DNA from 4 places in the Ensifer sp. LC384 genome. Region 2 is predicted to be linked to each of the others. Evidence: riboswitches for the same ligand, from Rfam matches in the RefSeq annotation. Region 2 holds a riboswitch; each other region holds the start of a gene.
The links. Region 2 has a riboswitch for cobalamin ahead of BC363_RS29535 (aromatic ring-hydroxylating dioxygenase subunit alpha). Riboswitches for the same ligand answer to the same signal wherever they lie in the genome.
Positions count from the first base shown of each region.

Region 1: it holds a riboswitch for cobalamin, as region 2 does, so the genes downstream of both, bluB (5,6-dimethylbenzimidazole synthase) here and BC363_RS29535 (aromatic ring-hydroxylating dioxygenase subunit alpha) in region 2, are expected to answer to the same signal.
Region 3: it holds a riboswitch for cobalamin, as region 2 does, so the genes downstream of both, cobU (bifunctional adenosylcobinamide kinase/adenosylcobinamide-phosphate guanylyltransferase) here and BC363_RS29535 (aromatic ring-hydroxylating dioxygenase subunit alpha) in region 2, are expected to answer to the same signal.
Region 4: it holds a riboswitch for cobalamin, as region 2 does, so the genes downstream of both, BC363_RS11655 (DUF1636 domain-containing protein) here and BC363_RS29535 (aromatic ring-hydroxylating dioxygenase subunit alpha) in region 2, are expected to answer to the same signal.

Region 1 covers NZ_MBST01000045.1:122,552-128,369, reverse strand. The annotation lists gene BC363_RS25870 (acyl-homoserine-lactone synthase) at 1-292, shown strand, start outside; gene BC363_RS25865 (DUF2865 domain-containing protein) at 470-1,555, shown strand; gene bluB (5,6-dimethylbenzimidazole synthase) at 1,464-2,261, opposite strand; cobalamin riboswitch at 2,306-2,515, opposite strand; gene BC363_RS25855 (SDR family oxidoreductase) at 2,622-3,443, opposite strand; gene BC363_RS25850 (phytanoyl-CoA dioxygenase family protein) at 3,535-4,728, opposite strand; gene BC363_RS25845 (LacI family DNA-binding transcriptional regulator) at 4,829-5,818, shown strand, end outside.
Region 2 covers NZ_MBST01000067.1:59,333-65,150, forward strand. The annotation lists gene BC363_RS29525 (GH25 family lysozyme) at 80-1,141, shown strand; gene BC363_RS29530 (hybrid-cluster NAD(P)-dependent oxidoreductase) at 1,186-2,283, opposite strand; gene BC363_RS29535 (aromatic ring-hydroxylating dioxygenase subunit alpha) at 2,285-3,529, opposite strand; cobalamin riboswitch at 3,635-3,837, opposite strand; gene BC363_RS29540 (DUF6656 family protein) at 4,154-4,753, shown strand; gene BC363_RS29545 (L-threonylcarbamoyladenylate synthase) at 4,841-5,815, shown strand.
Region 3 covers NZ_MBST01000011.1:33,406-39,223, reverse strand. The annotation lists gene BC363_RS11360 (adenylate/guanylate cyclase domain-containing protein) at 1-1,942, opposite strand, end outside; cobalamin riboswitch at 2,237-2,692, shown strand; gene cobU (bifunctional adenosylcobinamide kinase/adenosylcobinamide-phosphate guanylyltransferase) at 2,830-3,354, shown strand; gene cobW (cobalamin biosynthesis protein CobW) at 3,358-4,422, shown strand; gene cobN (cobaltochelatase subunit CobN) at 4,493-5,818, shown strand, end outside.
Region 4 covers NZ_MBST01000011.1:100,044-105,861, reverse strand. The annotation lists gene BC363_RS11665 (bifunctional aspartate transaminase/aspartate 4-decarboxylase) at 1-1,253, opposite strand, end outside; gene aspT (aspartate-alanine antiporter) at 1,308-3,017, opposite strand; cobalamin riboswitch at 3,439-3,655, shown strand; gene BC363_RS11655 (DUF1636 domain-containing protein) at 3,763-4,176, shown strand; gene BC363_RS11650 (ABC transporter ATP-binding protein) at 4,199-5,008, shown strand; gene BC363_RS11645 (ABC transporter substrate-binding protein) at 5,005-5,818, shown strand, end outside.

The sequences.
Region 1 (5,818 bases), on a different contig from region 2:
CCAGGTGACCGTGGCCGCCGCAGAACTGATGTGTGGTGTCGGTGAACTCGGACTTGCGTCCGGTATCAGCCATATCGTGACGGTGACCGACGTCTTCCTCGAGCGGATGTTCCGCCGCATGGGTTGCCCCGGCGAGCGTATCGCCGACCCGCACCGGATCGGCTCAGTCTATGCCGTGGCAGTCGCCTGGGAGGTGACGCCGTCGCTGCTCAGTACCATGAAGGCAGTAGCAGCGATCGACGGTACGGTTCTCGAACGGCCGATGTCGCTGGAAACGGCGCGCGCCGCCTGATCTCGGATCAGCACCGTCCGTTCCTCCCATCGGACGGAGCTGTTAACGCAATGCGAGGCTTGTCGTTGCACCGGCGGCGACAAGCCTTATGATAGGGCGGAAACAGGAATTGCCGGCGGCGACCGATCCCGCACAACAAGGGTGGCGCCCGTGCGGTTGCAGGAAGAGACGTTCGCCTTGTTCCGGAACATCAAAACCCTTGCGGCGGCGAGCCTGCCGTTGCTTCTGGTTCTGGCCGATCAGGCGCTGGCCTCCAGCGTATGCGACCGCCTGAACACCCGGCTTGCCGAATTCCCCGCCGCCATCGCGACAACGGCCGACACGCGCGACTATGCGAGCGCGATTTCCAGGCAGAACATCGAGTTGCGCCGGGCGCGCAACGACCGCCGACGCGCCGGCTGCGGCACGGGCAGCGTCGTCGTCTTCAACGGCGGCGACCCGAATATCTGCGCCGACATCAACAGCCTGATCGCCGAGATGGAAGACAATCTGCGCATCCTCAAGTCAGAGCGCCAGCAGCTCATGTCAGGCGATGGCGACGATACGCGACGACGCATCCTGGCCGCGCTCGAAATCAACGGTTGTTACGGCGATCGCGAGGAGTTCGCCAGCGCCGACCCGGATGAGCCGGAAACGCATCGCAACATCCTGCGCGATCTGCCGCCGGACGAATCCTACGGCCCGATGCTACGGGACCACGAAGCAGGCACCTACCCGCCGGAAAGCGGCGTCTATTCCGGCACGCTTCGCACCATGTGCGTACGCACCTGTGACGGCGCCTTCTTCCCGATCTCGTCCGAGGCGAGCCCGGCGGATTTCGCCCGCGACGAGCAGGCCTGCCGCGCCCGTTGCCCGGACGCGGAAACTGAACTCTTCTTCCACGAGCTTGCAACCGAAGAGAGCGACCAGATGGTCTCCGCCTCGACGGGGCGCCCCTATACGGAACTGCCGAACGCTTTCGCCTATCGCACGCGTGGCGTCGGCAAGCCCGGAGTTTGCAGCTGCCGAATTCCAAAGACGGCGGCCACAACGCCCAAGGCTGGCGGCGGCAATACCGGCAGCAGCGAATCGTCGATCATGGTCATCGAAGGCAAGAAGGAAGCGGCAGCCGCTGCCGCCAAAGCGGCTACGGAAGAGCGCCCCTACGATCCCGCCAAGAGCAAGGTGCGGATCATCGGCCCGACGTTCCTTCCCCAGGAGGAAACGTCGATCGATCTACGCCATCCGAAGGGTCCGGGCTACCAGCCGGTCCAGAACAACTGATCAGCGTGCCGGACTCCGCACCGCGTCGCGTTCCCCAACCTTCCTCGAATACCAGTTCCTCCAGCGGCAGCCGCTGGCGCCAACCCTTCACCGCAAGTTCAGGCTCCTGGTAGAGGTGGTCGACGAAGCCAAGGCAAAGCCAGGCGACAATCTCGATGTGATCGGGAATGCCGAGTATCGCCTTGATCTCACTTTCGTGAAAGATGCTGACCCAGCCGACGCCGACGCCTTCGGCGCGCGCGGCGAGCCACAGATTTTGCACGGCACAGACGGTGGAATAAACATCCATCTGCGGATTGTGGGTGCGCCCAAGAACGACCGCCCCGCCGCGCGTGCGGTCGCAGGTGACGCAGATGCTGAGCGGTGCCTTGCGGATCCCCTCCAGTTTCAGCGAGCGGTATTTCGCTTGGCGATCACCGTCAAACATCAGTGCAGCTTCATCGTTGGCGCGCGAAAAGGCCTGCCATACTCGCTCGCGGGTCTCTGCCCGGCGCACGACGACAAAATTCCATGGCTGCATGAAACCCACCGACGGCGCGCGGTGCGCGGCATTCAGCAGGCGCATCACCACATCGTCGGGCAAAGGCTCGGCCAAGAACTGGTCCCGGACATCCCGGCGCGTCTCGATCGCCCTATAGACGGCTTCACGCTCGTCGGGTGAAAAGGCCTCGGCGGCTGCAAGGCCGCCATTCGCGTCAGTCCGCATCGTTCGATCCCCAACAATGCACAACCTTCCGCCGTCCGCGCGGATATCGGTCCATCTTGCCAGGCCGGTCTTCTGACTTCGGATCAACCGGCCGCCTCACCTTCCCAGATCACATGAGGATCCAGTGGCAAGACCTTGAGTAAGCTCAAAATCCCTAGAGGCAGCCGTCCCCGTCACAGCGTTGGGCACGTTCCGGAGTGACACCGGATTCCCGATTCTCCCGCATCGCGGGCACCTGACGGTGCCATATGGACACAGGCGGAATGGAAAGACAAGCAAACCCGAGATGGCGGCCCCGGCAGTCCCAAGGTCAATCGGCAGCGACCGATGTTTGCGACCCGCCGCCCGTGCCGCTCGCTGTCAGAGCGGCGCGACCGGATGCGGCGAGCCGTCATAGCCGCCCCAGACCGACTGATCGAAGCAGATGACCGAACCCGTCATCAGTCCGGATTCATCCGACGACAGATAAGCACAGGCACGCGCGACCTCTTTTGGGTCGACGAGGCGGCCGAAGGGCTGGCTGGCGGCGGCCTTTTCGAGCCAGTCGGCAGCCGCCCCGTGAAACTCGCGCTGGATGCGGTCTTCGCCCTCGGAAGCCATCCAGCCGATATTGAGGCCGTTGACGCGAATGCGGTTGCGCAGCAGCGCATAGGCGGTGTTCTTGGTCAGAGTCTCCAGGGCGCCCTTCGACGAGCAATAGGCGGCGATGAACGGCTGCCCGGCCATCGCCGACATCGAACCGATGTTGACGATCGTTCCCTGCGTGCCCTCGCGGCGCATAACCTTGACCGCCTCCTGCATCAGGAAGAAGGGCGCACGGACATTGATGGCGAACATTCGGTCGAACAGCTCGGGGCTGGTGTCGAGAATGGTACCGCGATCGGTAATCGCCGCCGCGTTGACCAGGGCATCGACACGCCCGAATGTCGCGTCGCAGGCACTGACGACCTTGCGGGCATCCTCGACCTTTTCTAGGTCGGCCTCGACGTAATGCACCTGCGCGCCGGTTGCCTTGCGGATCTGCTCGGCCTTCGCTTCGCCCTTGGCCGCGTTGCGTCCGCAGATGACGACGCCTCGCGCGCCACGTTCCGCAAACAGGCTGGCGATCGTTGCGCCCAGCCCCTGCGTACCACCGGTGACGATGGCGATCTTGCCGTCGAGACGGCCATATTGCTCGGTCATGAAAGTCCTCCCAGGAGTGAATGTCTCATCGAAACGGGAAAACGGCCCCCGCCGCAGAGCGCCGGGGACCTGAGATATCTATGCCTGTCCTTCAGCTCAGTTTGCGCTGTGCCTGCTCGTCAAGCGCGCTTCGGAAATCCGCATCGCTCCACTTGCCCGCAAGCGCCTCATGCATCAGTTGCGCCTGGGTTTTCGGCGCCAGGCCGCCCAGCGGCGGATCGCGATCGAGATTGGTCGGGAAGGAATAGCCCTCGGCACAGGACGCAATCGCATTGGCCGCCTCACTGGCCGAAAGCGTGCCCGATGCCATCAGGGCCGCAAGCGCCGGGTAGAGCGCCGCGCTCATCTTGACGCGATCGACAGTCTCCATCGCCCGCCCGAAGGCCGACGACACCTGAAGCAGGTTGGCAACGCGCTTGATATCGGTCGAACGGTTGCTGCCGGCCGCATGGAACAGCGCCGGGTTGAAAAAGACGACATCGCCCTTTTCCAGCGGCAACTGCACGTGATGCTCATCGAAATAGGCACGGAACTCCGGGCGCTTCAGCGCGAGATAGCCGGGCACATAGGTCTGGCTATAGGGAAGGAAAAGCGTCGGGCCGCTCTCAAGCGGCATGTCGCAATGGGCAACCGCCCCTTGTAACGTCAGCACCGGCGATAGCCGGTGCACATGCGCCGGATACTGCTCGATGACATCAGAGGTCTGGAAGCCCAGATGGTAGTCGCGATGGGCCGACTGCGATGCGCCGCCTGGATTGACGCGATTGACCTGTGCCGTCATCTGATAGTTCGGACCAAGCCAGGCTTCGCTGACGAGCGCTATAATGGCGTTGGCGTAATATGCGGCGAAGCTCTCAGGGCTTTTCAGGCAGTGCTTTTCGAGCGAGTTCCAGATGCGGTCGTTGGCACCGGGCTTGGCGAAGTGATCGCCGCCGCCGCTGTTGGTGCGGTGTTGCTCATCGATAATGGCGCCGAAAATACCGCTGGCGGCATCGATGACCGTCGTGTCTGCGTAAGCGCGCTTGAACACCGCGACGCCGGGCCCGGTCGCAAGCGCCTCGCAGATCTCGGCCAAGGCGGCGCGGCGTCCCTCGGCCGTGGCGCAGGCAGCAACCAGCCTGGCGCTGTCATAGATCAGCACATTCTTCTCGCAGGCGAGCGCGTGCGGATAGTCCGCAAGGTTTGTCCGGCGCTCCACTTCGGCCCGGAACGCTTCGATGTCGCAGGCATCCTCACTCAGCCACACGCGGCCGAGGCGCTGGCGCGCATTGTTGTCGGTCTTCATCCCGCTCCTCCTCAGAAACTTTCGATGTCCCGACTATAGGCGCCGCAAAATCGTGATATAGAGCAGAAATCCATCAAAAAACCATCAGGAGGGATCGTCGTTGGCTCATCCGTTTCTGGTCAAGGACATCGCCTTTCAAGCGGGGCTCAGCACCGCGACCGTCGATCGCGTCTTGAATGGTCGTCCTGGCGTACGCCGGCAGACCGAAGCGCGGGTGCGAGCCGCCATCCGAGAGTTGGAGAAGCAGCAATCCGGATTGGACGTTCAGGGCCAGAAGCGCGCGATCGACATCGTGATGGAGGCGCCGGAACGCTTCACCGAGGCGGTTAGGCAGGCATTCGAAGCCGAGGCGCCGACCTTCATGCCGACAACCTTCCGTTGCCGTTTCCACTTCGCCGAAACCATGCGCCCGTACGACATCGCGCAACTGCTCGATCGCATCCGTCTGCGCGGCACCGACGGCGTCGTGCTGAAGGCACCTGATGTGCCCGAAATCGTCGGCGCTGTCGCCCGCCTGGAGCAGGCGGGAATTGCGGTCATCACGCTTGTCACCGATCTGCCGAACTCGGCACGCACCGCCTATGCCGGCGCCGACAACCGCGCGGCCGGCGAGACGGCTGCCTATCTCCTCGGCGAACGTTTCGCCGAAAGCGCCGCGACCGTACTGGTGACGATTTCAAGCAGCCGCTTCCGTGGCGAGGAGGAACGCGAGATCGGTTTTCGCCGGGTGCTGCGCGAACATTATCCGGCGATCCGCATCGTCGAGATCAGCGAAGGCTACGGCAAGGACGCCGAGACGGGTGTGCTCGCCGCCAAGGCGCTTGCAGAGCACGCCGACATCAACGCCGCCTATTCGATCGGCGGTGGCAACCGCGCCGTGCTGGCCGCCTTCGAGCGCCTCGGCCGCGATTGCGCCGTGTTCATCGCCCATGATCTCGACCAGGACAATCTGGCGCTGCTGCGCCAACGCCGGATCCATTTCGTCCTGCATCATGATCTGCGCAGCGACGCCCGCATGACCTTCCGTGCGATTCTCGCCCGACGAAGCGGCGCCGGCCAAAAGCTCAGCGGCAGCCAGCTCTCCGCCGTC
Region 2 (5,818 bases):
CTCAAGCACAGTCGCCATGGGGACTGGGATTTACGATCAATTAACTGTCAATTAACTGTAGTGTCGGCAATCTCATTGAATGGCTAAGCGGTATATCTCCACCTTAAGGATGATTCTGCGCCTCGCGACCCTTCTGGGTCTGGCTTTCGCGGCGGCGAATGCACGCGCCGGCGAGCTGGAGCCCTGGAAATCGAAATCAAACGCCATCATCGTCGATGCCTATGAGATGAACAGCATCGACTGGGAGGTAATGCTGGCGGACAAGCGCATCTCCGGCTTCATCGCCAAGGCCTCCGACGGCTTGCCGGAAAGCTTCTCGTGCACCGGCGACCATGGCGGCGACACGGTCGCCCACTGCAAGACGATGTGGCGAAAGTACGCGGTCAGCCGCGAGCTCTACCAGACACGGCGGATGCTTGCCCGCTCCCATGGCCTGCTGTGGGGCGCCTATCATCTCGCCCGCCCGGGCAATCCGGTCGATCAGGCCAATCACTTTCTCGACTATGCCGATCCGCGCGACGACGAGTTGATGGTGCTCGACCTCGAGGGTATCGATCGCGAAAAATACATGTCGCTCGAAGATGCAGCGATCTTTGCCGGACACATCAAGACCCGCACCGGCCGCTACCCGATGCTTTACACCAACCACGTCACGGCGAAGTACATCGCGGCAAACCGCTCCAAGCATCGCCTGCTGTCGCGGCTTCCGCTCTGGTATGCCCGCTACAAGCCGGATATCCGTCAGGTTTTCCCGATGGGCAACTGGAACAGCTATGCGCTGTGGCAGTTCTCGTCGGGGATCAATTGCGGCAAACGCCGCTGTCCCTACCGCGTGCCCGGCACGCTCGACGACATCGACGTCAATGTCGCGGCGATGAACAGGACCGCGTTGCGATCGATCTGGGCCGGTGGGACGTTGCTGCCCGAAAAGCCAATGCCGTTGATTTTCGTAGCCATGGCCGATGAGGGGGCCGGCACATCCAGCGCTGCCGAGGCAGCGGCTACAATCGAAAGCCAACCCTTGCTCGTCAGCCGTGCCCAAGCTGTGAGCGCAGCCGGTGAAGGCGTCGACATGATGGCGACCGGATCGATCGATTTCGGCCGACACGACCGCGCGGTGCGGCTGGCGGCCAGCCGCTGATGGGCCGGCCGCGGGGAATACGCCCCCCGCGACCGTCACCACTGTCAGGCTTCGATCTGCACGTCTCCGAGCGGCCGGGAGCAGCAGGCAAGGATGTAGCCCTCGTCGATTTCGTCGTCGAGAATGCCGCCATTGTGGTTCATCTCGACCTCGCCGGCGACCTTCATCACCCGGCAGGTTCCGCAGATGCCGCCTTCGCAGGCCGCACCGATCCTGACGCCATTGGCCCGCGCCGCCTGCAGGATGGTCTGGCCGGGCCTGGCCTCGATCTCCTTGCCGCTCATGGTGAAGACCACCTTGGCACCTTGCGCGTCGGCGTCGGCTGCCGCCCCTGCCCTGACTGCGATCTCCTCGGCTGCCGGTGCTGCGGCCGGCTGGAAGCTTTCCTCGTGGTAGCGGCTCATGTCGAAGCCGGCCGCCTTCAAGAGCTCGCGCACGCCGCGCATGAACGGTTCCGGACCGCAGCAGAAAACCGTACGCTCCATGAAATCGGGCGCAAGCAGCGGCAGCTTGGCGCCGTCGATGCGACCGCGCAGCCCGTGCCATCCGTGCCGGGCCTCATGCCCCTCGACCACAAATCCGAGGTTCAGGCCGGACATCTGGCGCGCCAGCACTTCGAGCTCCGAGCGAAACAGAAGATCGTCCGGCCGTCGGGCGCAGGAAATGAAGGTGACGTCGGTCTCGGGAATGCAGTCCGCCATCCACCGCGTCATCGACATCATCGGCGTGACGCCGGAACCCGCCGATATGAAGAGATATTTTTCGCCGGGATGCCGCACGAAGCTGAAATCGCCGAGCGGGCCGAAGGCTTTCAGCCGCATGCCGGGCTTCAGATGATCAAACATCCAGCGCGTGCCGATGCTGTCAGCCTGTGCCTTGACGGTGACAGCGATCGACAGCGGCCGGGAGGGCGTCGACGACAGGGTGTAGGTCCGCATCACCGGATCGTCGCCAGCGACCGGTAGTTCGAGCGTGACGAACTGCCCGGGCAGATAGCGGAACCAGGCCGGCTTCTCGGGCCGGAAGGTAAAGGTCATCACATCGGCGGTCTCGACGACCGCCGATGTGCATTCGAGCATATGCTGCCTGTCGATCCAGACATGAAGCTCATCGAAGTGATGAAACGAGGATGCCATCTGCATGTCAGGCGACCCGGAAGAGCGGTGCAGCGGCGCCCTGCAGGCGCTGTTCCATGAACTTGCAGTACCACTCGACGAACTGCATCACGCCGCCTTCGTGATCGGGCGAATAGGGGCCGGGCTGGTAGGCCGGAGAACGGATGCCGAAGGCGTTCTCCTCGACGATCTGCCGGTCCTGGTCGTTGGTCTCGGTCCAGACATGCGTCAGTTCCTCGAGATTGTAGTCGACACCTTCGACGGCGTCCTTGTTGACCAGCCACTTCGTCGTCACCTGCGTCAGCTCGGGCCCGAGCGGCAGGACGCGGAAGGTAATGGCATGGTCGGCCAGCACATGGTTCCAGGTCGACGGATAATGGAAGAGCAGGAGCGTGCCGATATGCTTCTGGCTGACGTCTGCAGACAGCTGCCGCCGCACGGCGCGGGCACCGGACAGGGTGTAGCTCTCGGCATCATCGATCAAGGGCATGCGCGCCGAGCGGAACTGGCCGGTATCCGACATGCGGAACTCGCTCGGCAGACCGGCCGCTTCGCACTTCGCCCAGTGCGCGGCAATGACCGGATCATCCTTGGCGCCCTGCACACCGGTCGCCGTCGGCGCTTCAGGATAGGTGCGGCAGAGTTCGGGATGATTTGCGGCGCAATGGTAGCACTCGCGGTTGTTTTCCCAGACGAGCTTCCAGTTGCCCTTCTCGATGATCGTGCTTTCGAAGGCGACCTTGGTTTCGCCGAGACGATGCGGGGCGAGATAGGGCGCGACCATGTCGCGGAACGGGGCGAAATCCATCGGCTGTTCGGACAGATTGATGAAGATGTAGCCGCCGACCGTCTCGCAGTGGATCGGCTTCAGGCCGTGGGCGGCCTTGTCGAAATCCTCACCCATCTGACGGGCGAAGAGCAGCGTACCATCAAGCTCGTAGGTCCACTGGTGATAGGGACAGACGAGCTTGGCCGAGGAGCCCTTGTGCTGCGAGCAGACGCGAGAGCCGCGATGGCGGCAGGAGTTGTGCAAAGCGCGGATCGTACCCTGCCGGTCACGGACGATAACGACGGGATAGTCGCCGACCTGGACGGTGAAATAGTTGCCGGCGCGTGGGATCTCGCAGTCATGGCCGATGAACAGCCAGTCCTTGTACCAGATGCTTTCGAGATCCTGCCTGTAGTAGTCGGGGTCTATGTAGAAGGCCCGGTCGAGGCTGTAGCCGTCGCGTCGACCCTTCAGCTTGCGGAGCATATCGCCCTTGATGTCCATGTCCTGTCCTCGTTCGCCTTGTTTCGGAGAGGCAGGACTGGAACCCGCGCAGGCGCATTGCCTGTGCGATCACGGCTCCGATCCGGCTGCCCGCCGCAACCCGTTACGGTCTATTCGCGTCAAGGCTGGTTTCCGGGCTCAGGAGCCGTCCGCAAGGACCAGCCCGGCGCCTTCCCGGACGATACCGTCCAGTGGCTTTGTGCCGAGGCTTTCGCTCCACCACCGTTGCGGGGGCAGCGCCGGGATTTGACCGGCTTCCCAATTCTCCGCCCTCCCTAAAAGGCGGCACCTTGAGTAGGGATATCTAATCGCGGAGCCCGCCGTCGCAACTGCCGATTAACGACATCCGATTCCAGAAAGACGACACCGCCCATCGAGTGTCCGAAACGCCTCATGCTTGATCATTTTTCATTGTAAACAATGGGATAGATCAAGGATTGGGCAATTGTCGCTTTTTCCGGCAAGGCTTGCGTGAAAGCGCGTGACCTTCGCCAGTTTGCGACATGCCTTCTCGTTTCGCTGAGGCGGATCCCCGCACGTGCGTGAAATCTTCCATTAACCATAATGCATTAGCGTCGCCTGACGGAGAAACCGGCCGAACCGGCAAACAGCGCATTGAAGTTCATGGCAAAGCTCAAATACTACGACGCCGCAGCCGAGAAGCTGCCCACGATCGCTCCGAAAGTGGCGGCCCATACGGAATTCCTGCGCACCGGCCGGATCGATCGACGCCAATGGTCGCAGCGCGAACGGCGTTATCTGAGCTATGACGAGGTTGCCGAGCGCACCGGCCACAAGCTGACGACCGCTGGCGAAACGACGCACAAGCGGATCAACGGCTTCCATACCTCGATCCAGTTTCCGAAGATGATCTTCCACCGCACGCTCGCCGGCCGGCCGCATCTGGGATATTGCCACGTGACGGCGGCCAGGACGCATCTCGCCCAATCCAAGGACGTCACCTGGTCGTTCTATTTTGCCAACTTCTTCTGCGACCTCGGCGACGAAAAACACTTCTTCGAACGCATCCAGACCGGCTATTCCCGGATGTATTTCGCCGTCGCCATTGAACCCGATGCGCAGGAGGGTCAGATGACCATCAATCGCAGCGTCCGCGACAACGGGTTGATCTTTCGCACCGACGACCCGAAGGTTGCGCTCAAGAATGTCCTGATGCTTGGCGCACGCGACGAGGCACTGAGGCGCATCATCCGCAGTCTTTGAACAGCCGACCCGCATCCCTTGAAGAAAATCGTTCTGTTTTCGACGTGGCTCCTTTAAGGAAGCCTCGGAAAGGGAAACGGAAGCGACATGGCCGAAATCATCGATACACGGACCGAGCCGGAACGGGCGATCGAGCGTGCCTGCACCGTGCTTGCCGAAGGCCAGCCCGTCGCTATCCCCACCGAGACGGTCTACGGCCTGGCAGCGGATGCCACCAATCCGGATGCGATCAGCCGCATCTATGAAATGAAAGGGCGTCCGCGCTTCAACCCGCTGATATCGCACGTGTCCGATATTGCGATGGCCGAAGCCCATGTGACATTCGACCCATTGTCCCGGCGCCTGGCCGAAGCCTTCTGGCCTGGACCGCTGACATTGATCCTGCCCCAGCGCGCTGCAAGCTCCGTGCATGCGCTCGCCTCGGCCGGCCTCGACACGCTCGGCATCCGCATGCCGGACGGTTTCTCCCGTCGGGTGATCGCCCGTTTCGGCCGCCCGCTCGCGGCCCCCAGTGCCAATACCTCGGGCAAGATCAGCCCGACCAGTGCTGCCCATGTTGACGCCGATCTCGGCCCACGCCTCAAGCTCATTCTCGACGCCGGCTCGGCGGAGATCGGCCTTGAATCGACGATCATCAAGGTTGAGGACGGGGCGCTGCATCTGCTGCGTCCGGGCGGTCTCGACGTCTGCGAAATCGAAAAATTGACGGGCCTTGCCGTCTCGAGGCCCGAGAGCGCCGGAGCGACGATCGAGGCGCCTGGCATGCTCGCCTCGCATTACGCGCCGGGTGCGGCGGTACGGCTTGCGGCCGGCGACGTGCGCCCGGGAGAAGCCCTGATCCGCTTCGGCAATGCAGCGCTGCCGGGCGAAGAACACGCCGCGATCGTGCTGGACCTCAGCCCGGCAGGCAGCCTGCGCGAGGCGGCTGCCAATCTTTTCGACTATATGAAGAGGGCGGACGCCAGCGGTGCCGCAACCATCGCCTTCGGCCCGATCCCTTCCGAAGGGTTGGGCGAGGCGATCCTCGACCGGCTGCAGCGTGCGGCCGCCCCCAGAGACTGATCG
Region 3 (5,818 bases), on a different contig from region 2:
GGAACAGCGAACGGATTTCGCCGGCCGTCAGCCCGTTCCTGCCGCTGAAGTCGCTGCTCGTCAGGGTCTCAGGCACGCCCGCCAGGCGAAGTCCCTGGTAGAGCCGAGCGCTGTCCTCCGGCCGCGCCAGGTCCAGTGGCGGGCAGGTTGAGATGGTGGCGGCAACTCCACCGCGTCCGACGCGAAGCGCGTTGAAACGGGCGACTGCAGCCTCGGCTTCCGCTCGGTGACCCAGATGCCCGGATGCGGCGGCGAGAAGAAGGAAGGAGCCGTCATCCTGAGGATTGAGTTCGGTGCTGCTCTTGGCTGCCACCGCCGCCGCCTCGAAATTCTCCAGGCTGAACTCCGTCAATCCGAGGACGTAGATGAAAAACGACGGGGAATGCGGGTCGAGGCGGATTGCAGTGCGGATATAAGGCAGGGCCTCTGCCGGCCGTCCGGCGGAGGTAAGGACGAATGCCATCAACGCGTAGCTCCAGGAATCGCCGGGTTCGAGCGTGATGGCTTCCTTGAGCTCGGCAAGCGCTGCGGCGTGCTGCCAGTCGGCTTCGGACAGGACACCGGCCGCCTGATAGGCCAGCGCCGTTTTTTGCTTCGGCGCGGTCCGGAGATACTGCGTCGCCTTGGCTCGCGCTTCGAACCGCGAGATGCCCAAACGATAATGCCAACGCCACAGGTAGATGCGTGCGTAGACCATGGCCGCCGCTGCGTAAGCGCGACCATACGCAGGATCGAGCGCAATCGCCTGCTCGAAATAGGGCACCGCCTTTGCGAAGTCTTCGGGAGTCGTGCGTCGGTGATGCTCCCAGCCGCGCAGGAACGCATCGAACGCCGCCGGGACCGTCGTTTCCTTGCGCCCAAAGGCCATCTGCTCGTCGGGATTCAGCCGAAGTGCAAGAGCATCCGCAATCCCGCGCGTCACTTCGTCTTGCAGCGCAAAGACATCGGCGAGTGAACCGTCGAACTTTCCGGCCCAAACGTGTCCTCCGCTGAGTGAGTCGATGAGCTGGGCATTGATGCGGAGTTGTTCTCCGGCGCGCTGCACACTGCCTTCGAGGACATATCTGACACCGAGTTCCTCGGACACCTGCCTGGGCGTCACCGCCTTACCCTTGTAGGTGAAGGTCGAGTTGCGCGCGATGACAAACAAACCGGACACCTGGGCCAGCTCGGTAACGAGGCCGTCGGTCATGCCGTCGGCGAAATATTCCTGCTTGGGATCATCGCTCACATTAGCAAACGGGAGCACTGCGATCGACGGCTTATCCGGCGGGCTCAGGTCCGAGCGTTGGCTCGAGGCTGCTTCCATGGCCGGCTCCCACGACCGCCACCAAGCCACACCGCCAGCGACGCCGAGCACCACAGCAAGCGTTACGAGCGTTGCCCAGCGTCTTATGCGGCGTCCCGTGACGGTTGCACCGCTGGGGCGAGCTTCGCCCAGCCAGAGGCGGTAGGTCCGCACCGGCTTTTCGATATGCTTCAGGCGCTGTTCGCCGAGAAAGACGAAGCCGACGTCCAGGTGCTTCTCAACTTGGTCGTAAGCGGTGCCGGAGATGACTATTCCGCCGGGTTCGGCCAGGCTCTGCAGCCGCTCGGCGATGATGACGCCATCGCCTTGGATGTCGTCGCCCTCAACGATAACGTCGCCGAGATTGATGCCGATACGGAATTCCAGCCGGCGCTCATCGACGCCGCGGCTCTCGGACTTCGCCCGCTGCACCTCCACCGCACAGCGGACCGCCTCGACGACACTGTGGAACTCGACCAGCAAGCCGTCGCCCATGGTCTTGATCAACCGCCCGCGATGCGCGGCAATCCTTTGTTCGAACAGTTCGTGCAGATCGGCCTGAAAGCGCGCGCAAGTGCCCTCCTCGTCGGCTTGGCTGAGTAGCCCATAGCCGGAAACGTCGGCAATCATCACGGCAGCAAGCCTGCGTTCCATTTGCCTTCCGGATAAACGAAGTCGCTTTGTCGATTACTTTGTCGAAATATCTTGTATTGCTAAAATATACTTCATTTGCTGCGGAATATCCTCCGTTTCCTGAGATCGAGTTCGTATCGCGGGAAACCTCTCCGCGCCCGCACAACTTTCGCGACCGCATTCGGAGCCAGGGTGTCTTTGCGCCCCGGCCTTGATTGGTGGCATGTGCGACTGAATGCTGGCGAATTGTCGCGTGCCGCATCTCGATGGGTGGCGTGTCGCACGCGTCGATTGACTTTGGTGCGCCCGCTTCCTAATCATCGGATGTTGGATGGTTTCCCCGGATCGTGGCGATGCGGGGGAATAATTGGGAATGTGACGGATGGACCCAAATCGGGCATCCTTATCGCAGCCGACCCCGCGACTGTAGAACGGTCAGGGTTCGCCATCGGGCTGAAGGCCGGCTTCCGTTCGATTGCATGGGGCAATCGCAGGTGGTTTGGAAATCAGTCGGAAAAGCCACTGGCGTGGCTTCGTGATCAGCCGGGTTGGACGCCTCTTCTTCTACGAATCGTCCGCCTTTCACGAAACCGCCCACAGCGCCGCGCGTCGGAGACGACGCGCAAAGGTTCGCTGTGGCACCGGAAAGCGCCGGGAAGGTGAGGCGGGCCGTTCGGGCCCAGGCATCGGTGTTCGCGTCATAACGGGGCACGATGCAGTGGACCCGTGACGCCGTGAGCCAGGAGACCTGCCGTCCGACAGGGGCATTCCGCCCGAAGGGAAGCCCGCTTCCCACGCCATCACGGAGGTTGTCTTGGCTCATAGATCGTTTCCCGAACGCGCCTTAGGCGCGGTGAAATCCTGTTGCCGCACGAATTCGCTACCAAGCACATGAGGCCGCAACGCACATGAGCAATTCCAGTGCCGGGCCGGTTCTCGTCCTCGGCGGCGCCCGTTCCGGCAAATCCAGCTTTTCCGAAAGGCTCGTCGAAGCCTCGGGGCTAAACATGCACTATGTCGCGACCGGCCGTGCCTGGGACGACGAGATGCGCGAGCGCATCGACCATCACCGGGCAAGGCGCGGCGATGGCTGGACGACGCATGAGGAGCCGCTCGATCTCGTTTCGCTGCTGACACGCATCGATGACGGAAACCGCGTGGTTCTCGTCGACTGCCTGACGCTGTGGGTTACCAACCTGATGATGGAAGGACGCGACATGGCGGCGGAGTTCGCCGCCCTGGCCGCCTTTCTGCCTGAGGCGCGGGCGCGCCTGATCCTTGTTTCCAACGAAGTCGGCCTCGGCATCGTGCCCGAGAACCGCATGGCCCGCGACTTCCGCGACCATGCCGGCCGGCTTCACCAGATCGTTGCGGAGAAATCTGCGGAAGTTTACTTTGTCGCGGCCGGTTTGCCGCTGAAAATGAAGGGTTGATCCATGACCACTGCGAGAGCCAACCAGGGCAAGATCCCGGCGACCGTCATCACCGGCTTCCTTGGCGCCGGCAAGACGACGATGATCCGCAACCTGCTGCAGAACGCTGACGGCAAGCGCATCGCGCTGATCATCAACGAGTTCGGCGATCTCGGCGTTGACGGCGACGTGCTGAAGGGCTGCGGCGCGGAGGCCTGCTCGGAGGACGACATCATCGAGCTCACCAATGGCTGCATCTGCTGCACGGTTGCCGATGATTTCATCCCGACCATGACCAAGCTGCTCGAGCGCGAAAAGCGTCCGGATCACATCATCATCGAAACCTCGGGTCTGGCGCTGCCGCAACCGCTGATCGCCGCCTTCAACTGGCCGGACATTCGCAGCGAAGTGACCGTCGATGGCGTCGTCACCGTGGTCGACAGCGCCGCAGTTGCCGCCGGGCGCTTTGCCGATGACCACGACAAGGTCGATGCGCTGCGCGTCGAGGACGACAATCTCGACCACGAAAGTCCGATCGAGGAACTGTTCGAGGACCAGCTGACCGCTGCCGATCTGATCGTGCTCAACAAGACCGATCTGATCGACGCATCCGGCCTCAAAGCCGTGCGCGACGAGGTGTCTTCGCGCACCAGCCGCAAGCCAACGATGATCGAGGCGAAGAACGGCGAAGTGGCCGTTGCCATCCTGCTCGGCCTCGGTGTCGGCACGGAAAGCGATATCGCCAACCGCAAGTCTCACCACGAGATGGAGCATGAGGCCGGCGAGGAGCATGACCACGATGAGTTCGACAGCTTCGTCGTCGAGCTCGGCGCGATCGCCGATCCGGCAGCCTTCATCGATCGCCTCAAGGGCGTGATCGCCGAGCATGACGTGCTGCGCCTGAAGGGCTTTGCCGATGTGCCCGGCAAGCCGATGCGGCTCCTGATCCAGGCCGTTGGCGCGCGTATCGACCAGTATTACGACCGTGCCTGGGCGACCGGCGAAAAGCGCGGCACGCGCCTCGTCGTCATCGGCCTGCACGATATGGACGAAGCAGCGGTGCGCGCCGCCATCACCGCGCTCGCCTAACTCTTTGAAGCAACGCAATTCCAGGAAAGCGTTTCACACGTTTCCTGGAATTGCTTGAACGGACAGAACAATGCATCTGCTTCTCGCCCAGAAAGGAACGATCGCCGACGGCAACGAGGCGATCGACCTGGGGCAAACGCCGGCGGACATCCTTTTCCTGTCGGCCGCCGACACCGAGCTTTCGTCGATCGCAGCGGCCCATGGCCGGCGCGACGGAGATCGGGGCCTGCGCATCGCCAGCCTGATGAACCTGATGCATCCGATGTCGGTCGACACCTATGTCGAACGCACGGCAAGGCATGCGAAGCTCATCGTGGTCAGGCCGCTCGGTGGCGCCAGCTATTTCCGTTATGTGCTGGAAGCATTGCATGCCGCCGCCGTCACCCACCGTTTCCAGATCGCGGTGCTGCCCGGCGACGACAAGCCGGACCCTGGCCTCGAGCCGTTTTCGACCGTCGAGCCCGACGACCGGCAGCGCCTCTGGGCCTATTTCACCGAGGGCGGCGCCGACAATGCCGGGTTGTTCCTCGACTATGCCGAGGCGCTGATCTCGGGCGCAGAGAAGCCACAACCGGCAAAGCCGCTCCTAAAGGCCGGTATCTGGTGGCCGGGTGCGGGCGTCATCGGCGTCCGGGAATGGCTGGGGTGCGTTCAAGGGGGCGTGGTAGCGGAGGAGGGATTCGAACCCCCGACCGTCGCGATCTGCTTTTACCGTGCCCTCGTTCAGAGCGGCGAGACGCGGCCGGTCGAGGCGCTGATCGATGCGCTTGCCGCAGAAGGCATGCGCGTGCTGCCGCTGTTCGTGGCCAGCCTCAAGGATGCCGTTTCGGTCGGCACGCTGCAATCGATTTTTTCCGAGGTCGCACCCGACGTGGTGATGAACGCCACCGGCTTTGCCGTCTCGTCCCCCGGCGCCGACAGGCAGCCGACCGTGCTGGAATCGACCGGCGCGCCGGTGTTGCAGGTGATCTTCTCCGCCTCGTCGCGCGCCCAATGGCAGGCCTCGCCGCAGGGGCTGATGGCACGCGACCTGGCGATGAACGTCGCCTTGCCCGAGGTTGATGGCCGCGTCCTTGCGCGCGCCGTCTCGTTCAAGGCGGCTTCGATCTACGATCCCAAGGTGGAAGCCAATATCGTCGGCCATGAGCCGCTTTCCGACCGGGTGCGTTTTGCCGCCAGGCTCGCCGTCAACTGGGCAAAGCTGCGCCGCGCCAGGCCGGCGGAGCGGCGCATCGCCATCGTCATGGCCAACTACCCGAACCGCGACGGCAGGCTCGGCAACGGCGTCGGGCTCGATACGCCGGCGGGCACCGTCGAGGTGCTGCGCGCCATGGCGGGCGAAGGCTACCCGGTTGCCGGCGTGCCGGAGGACGGCGACGCATTGATCCGCTATCTG
Region 4 (5,818 bases), on a different contig from region 2:
TCCATCAGCTCGACAAGGCTGAAGAGCGACATCATGACCTGCTGGGGAAGCGACAGACCGGCGGTGTGGTTGAGGGCCACGTCGCGGCTGTCGGCGACGATGCGGTCGATGAACTTGACCTCGCGCGGCTTCGGCGTCATCGCCTTGTAGCGCTTTTCCAGCAACTGCTGGATCGGTTCCGGATGCGCCTTGATCTTCTCCTCGAAAATGTTGTCCTCAGCAACCGCAATCACGCCAAGGCGCCAGCCGGTGCAGCCGAAATACTTCGAATAGGAATAGACGCCGATCGTGTTGCGCGGGAGATGACCGAGCAAGGACTGGAAGCCGGGAACGAACGTGCCGTAGACGTCGTCGGTGAGAACGATCAGATCGGGACGCTTCGTGTTGACGAGATCGACGAGGCGCTTGATCGAATCGGGATCGAGCGCGACGGCGGACGGGTTGCCGGGATTGACCAGGAACAGCGCCTTGACTTCGGGGTTTTCGAGTGCCTTGACATCTTCGTCGGTGAGTTGGAACCGGTCTTCCTGCTCGGCGCTCACATTGATGGTCTTGAGGGTATAATCCTCAAGCTGCGGCATCTCGAGATAGGGCGTGAAGATGGGCGTGCCGAGCGCGATCGTGTCGCCGGCGTTCAGGATGCGCGCGTTCTTCAAGGCCTTGAAGATGTAGCACATGGCCGCGGTGCCGCCCTCGACCGGATAGAGGTCGAACTTCACGGCCGGCCGGTGACCGGCGCACATCGCCCACATGAGATACTCATGCGTGATGATTTCGTTGTGATGCAGCGCCCGGTCCGGAACGGGATAGTTGTCGCCGATGATCGAGTCGGTCAGTTCGTGCACGAAGGCGTCCGGTTCAAATCTGAACGTCTTGATGGCAAAGGCGACCACGTCGGACAGGGTCTTTGCGGCGGGAACACCCTCGTCCTCCTCGTCCGTATCGGCGACGGTCTGAAGCTGCTTCTTGATCCACTTCTGGAACCGCGCATGGGCACCGTCCTGCGGCGGCATGCCTGCCACGCCCGCCTTGGGGTCGTAATAGGCCCGTTTCGCCTCGGTCAGCGCGAACTGGCCGAGCAGGAAGAAGGCTTCGCGCGCCCGCGTCGCCGTCCAGTTCGGATTGCCGCGGCCGGCGTTCAGGAATGCCTTGGTGGATTTTTGAGCGCTCACCTTGGCGAGCTTGATCAGTTCGTCCTTGATCTCGAACGGGCTGAGATCGGAGATACTGTCGTAGAATTTTCTGTCCAACATGAACCACACTCCCAATAAAGGATGTTCCCTGTTTCTCGGAACGATGCTCTTAGTTTACGGCCCGCCGGAGGGTGCCAGCAGGATGACGATGACGAGACCGAAAATGGTCAAAAGTGTATTGCCGATGGCATAGGGCATGCCGTATCCCAGCGCCGGAACCTTGCTCTTGGCCGCTTCCTGAATCATGCCCAGTGCCGCCGTTGTCGTGCGCACTCCGGCGCAGGCGCCAAACAGGATCGCGGGATGAAAGCGGAAGACGTAGTGGCCGATTAGGACCGAAGCGATCATCGGCACGGACGTCGACACGATGCCCCACAGGAGCAGGGAAATGCCGACCTCCTGCAGTCCCGCGACAAAGCCCGGGCCGGCGCCGATGCCCACGACGGCAATGAAGATGTTCAAGCCCAGAGTGTTCAACAGCCAGAGCGCCGGAGACGGGATTCGGCCGAAGGCAGGGTAGGTGGTGCGAAGCCATCCGAGCACAAGGCCGGCGAGAAGCGCGCCGCCCGAGGTGGACATGCCGATCGGTATGCCGCCGATCGTCAGCGTCAGGGCGCCGATCATGGCGCCGATGAAAAGCCCCCAGCCGAGGAAGGCAATGTCGGTCGTTTCGACCGGGCGATCGGCAAAGCCGAGTGCCTTGATCGCGGCTTCGACGTGTCTCCTGGCGCCGCCGAGGGTGACGATATCGCCGCGTTCGACGGTCGTGCCGGGCAGGACCGGGATCTCGACCAGCGAGCGCATGATCTTGCGGGCATAGACGCCGCGCGCCCAATCTTCGGTGCTGACGTCGGCGAGCGTCCTGCCGGCGAGCGCCTTGCTGGTCACGTAGACGTCCACGACCTCGGCTTCGGCGTTCAGCAGTTCCTTGTCCTCGACCTCAAGCAGCTTGGTATCCAGGTTCTCGACGAGCAGGGCGCGTCTGCCGGAAAAGGCGACAACGTCGCCGGGCTGCAGCACGGTGTTGCCGTCCGCTTCGATGATCTGGCCGCCGCGCCGCAACCGTTCGACGAAGACGCGGATGCCGGGAAGCAGGTTCTTGACCGGCGTTCCGGTGAGCCCGCTCGCCTCGTCGACGCGATAGGCCCTGAGGCTGAAATCGTGGTAGGCGCGCGTGATCCCGGGTTCGCCGCTCTCGGATCCGCCGCCGAGCTTCGCCTCATATTCCTTGCAGGCGGCAGGAAGATCGATGCCGAGAAGCTTGGGGCCGAGCTGCGCCAGGATGATCGCCGAGCCGATGGTGCCCCAGATATAGGTCACCGCATAGGCAATCGGGATCTGATCGGTGTAGGTCTTGGCTTGTTCGGCGCTTAAGCCCATCGCGTTGATCTGATCGCTGGCAACGCCGATGGCCGCCGAAATCGTCTGAGAGCCTGCATACATGCCGGCGCCATAGCCGAGCGGCAGCCCGGCGATGAGCGCGCACAGATACGGGACGATCAGGCACAGCACCAATACCGATAGGGCGAAGAGGATCTGCTTGGGGCCGTCCGTGCTCAGGCCGCGAACGAATTGGGGGCCGACGCCGTAGCCGACGGCAAACAGGAACAGAAGGAACAGCGTCGACTTCAGGTCGCCGGAAACCTGGATCCCCAATTGCCCGATGACGACACCCGCCAGAAGCGTGGCGGTGACATTTCCAAGGTTGAACCCGGCGACCTTGATCGGACCGATCAGGAAACCAATGCCGAGGGCAAGAAAGACGGCCACGGGAGGATAGTTTCGAAGCGTCTCAACGAAAAAATCTATTGGGTTCACCGTCATCCCTTTCAGAAAGCTTGGTTACCACTACTCGCATCCGGGATTTACACGGACAGGTTGGATACTGCGTCGCGCGAGAACTGCTGTCGTCGACGAGCGAAATGGAGACAATGCCGGCGTGGATTGCCTTACTGAAGGACGCAATCACTTATTTTGAAAGCACATCACTGATTGTGCTTGTCTTCAAGTACGTAACAGTAACGGATGACGTTACGGGCTGTCGCTTGCGGTCATTGGAAACCGGCCGCAGGCTTCCGTGGTTCTTCGGTGCACTATGATGGGCTCCTAAAGGTCGGTGCTCGGCAAGCTCATTTTCGGCTTGCGTTATGTTATGATATTACATAACTAAATGCACATGAAGATATGCCGCATGTTGATATGCCTTGGCCGATCCGTTCCGGCGGTTGTCACCTCCGCCGAAGTGTGCGACGAAGGCTTTGATGGTGCTGCGACCGCGACAATGCGGAAGCGGCTGAAAAGGGAACACGGAACGGACGACCCGAATGGGGCCGAAACCGTGGCTGCCCCCGCAACTGTGAGCGGAAAGCGCATTCACACCATGTCACTGGCGATCAGCCGGGAAGACGTGGATGCGCGGCGACCCGCGAGCCAGGAGACCTGCCATCGAACCGATCAACCACAACGGACGGGGTGTTCCGATGGAAAAGAACTGGTTTTTGCGCGACGGCCATCCGTCATCAGACCGCTTTGCCACATTCTCTCCGGACCAATCCGGCGGAGAAGAGATATGGCCAATCCGGCATCCCGACAGCACAAGATAACGGTCTGCACCGATTGCCGTTTCACCGGCGGCCCCTGCCGGCCGGGCGCGGATCTGATCCAGCGGCTGAACCGCAGCATTGCGGCGCTCGGCGAGCCGCTCGACCAGGATTTTTCCATCGCTGGAACGGTCTGCATGGCCGCCTGCACAAGGCCTTGCACCATCGCCTTCCAGGCAACGGGAAAGGCGACCTACCTTTTCGGCGATATCGCGCCCGAGGAGGATATCGACGATCTCGTTTCCTTCGCCACGACCTATGCCGGGCGAGGCGACGGCATGACGCGGGCGGCCGAGCGGCCGCGCGGGCTCAACGGCAAGACGCTGGCGCGCATTCCGGCAGCGCTGCTGGTCTCCGAAGACATCGGCGGGCATTTCCAATGATGGCGCGGAGAGGGATGAACCGATGAGCTGCGCCGCGACAGGGGCCGGCCTTCGGGTCCGCGCCTTGGATTGGGGCCCGCGCCCGGAGCTGCGGCTGGTCCGCGAGGTCGACTTTGCCATTGCGCCCGGCAGCCGCCTTGCCATCCTCGGCCCGAACGGTGCCGGCAAGACGTCGCTGCTGCGCTGCCTCTATCGCTCGGCCCAGCCGATAGCGGGCACGATCGAGGTCGATGGCGTCGACATCTGGGCGATGACGGCGCGCGAGGCGGCCAAGATCATTGCCGTCGTGCTGCAGGAGATGCCGAGCGATTTTCCCTTCAGCGTGCGCGACGTGGTGATGATGGGGCGCATTCCCCGGCGTGAAGGCATGAGCGGTTGGACAGCGAAGGATCGCGAGACGGTGGCACATGCGCTCGAGCATCTCGATCTCACCCACCTTGCCGGACGGCAATTCTCCACGCTTTCGGGCGGCGAGAAGCAGCGGGTGCTGATCGCCCGGGCGCTCGCCCAGCAGCCGCGCATCATCATCCTGGACGAGCCGACCAACCATCTCGACATCCGCCACCAGCTCGAAATTCTCGACCTGTTGCAGACGCTGCAGCTGACGATCGTCACCACGCTGCACGACATCAACCTGGCCGCCGAATTTGCCACCGACGTGGCGATCCTGACGGAGGGCCGCATGACGGCCTTCGGCCCGCCCGAAGACGTGCTCAACCCGCAGGCGCTTTCCGCCGCCTTCGGCGTTACTGCCACTGCCCACAGCAACGCCGTTACCAGCGGCGCGCGCTTTTCCTTTTCACTCGCTCGACAGGGATCGATGTCATCATGAAGACCTTATTCGCCAGCTCCGCCCTTCTGCTCCTGACGCTTGCCGCGACGCCGGCGCTTGCCTTTCCCGTCACCGTCAAGAGCTGCAACCGCGAGGTGACCTTCGATGCCGCCCCCAAGCGGGCCGTCTCCAACGACGTCAATCTCACCGAAATGATGCTGGCCCTGAAGCTGCAGGATCGCATGGTCGGCTATACCGGCGTTTCCGGCTGGAAGACGCTGGACGAAAAGCTGCGCGAAGGCGTCAAGGCCCTGCCGGAGCTTTCGGAGAAATACCCGACCAAGGAGGTGCTGCTCAATGCCGACGCCGATTTCTACTTTGCCGGCTGGAACTACGGCATGAAGGTCGGCGGCGAGGTGACGCCGGAAACGCTCGAACCCTTCAAGATCAACGTCTATGAGCTGACCGAATCCTGCATCCACGTCATGGCCAAGGGCAAGCCGACGATGGACGACATGTTCGTCGATCTCCTCAATCTCGGCCGCATCTTCGGTGTCGAGGATCGGGCCCAGGCGCTTGTCGACGGCTATCGCGCCGATCTCGACAGGATCGTCACCGGCATTGGTGTCATCGAGCGTCCGACGCGCGTCTTCGTCTATGATTCCGGTGAGGAGAAGCCGTTTACATCGGGCCGTTTCGGCATCCCGACGGCGATGATCGAGGCGGCTGGCGGCGTCAACGTCATGGACGACGTGGAGAAAAGCTGGACCGAGATTTCCTGGGAGCCGGTGATCGACAAGAACCCCGAGGTGGTGGTGATCGTCAACTATGGCGAGGTGACCGCCGAGCAGAAGATCGCCTTCATGAAGA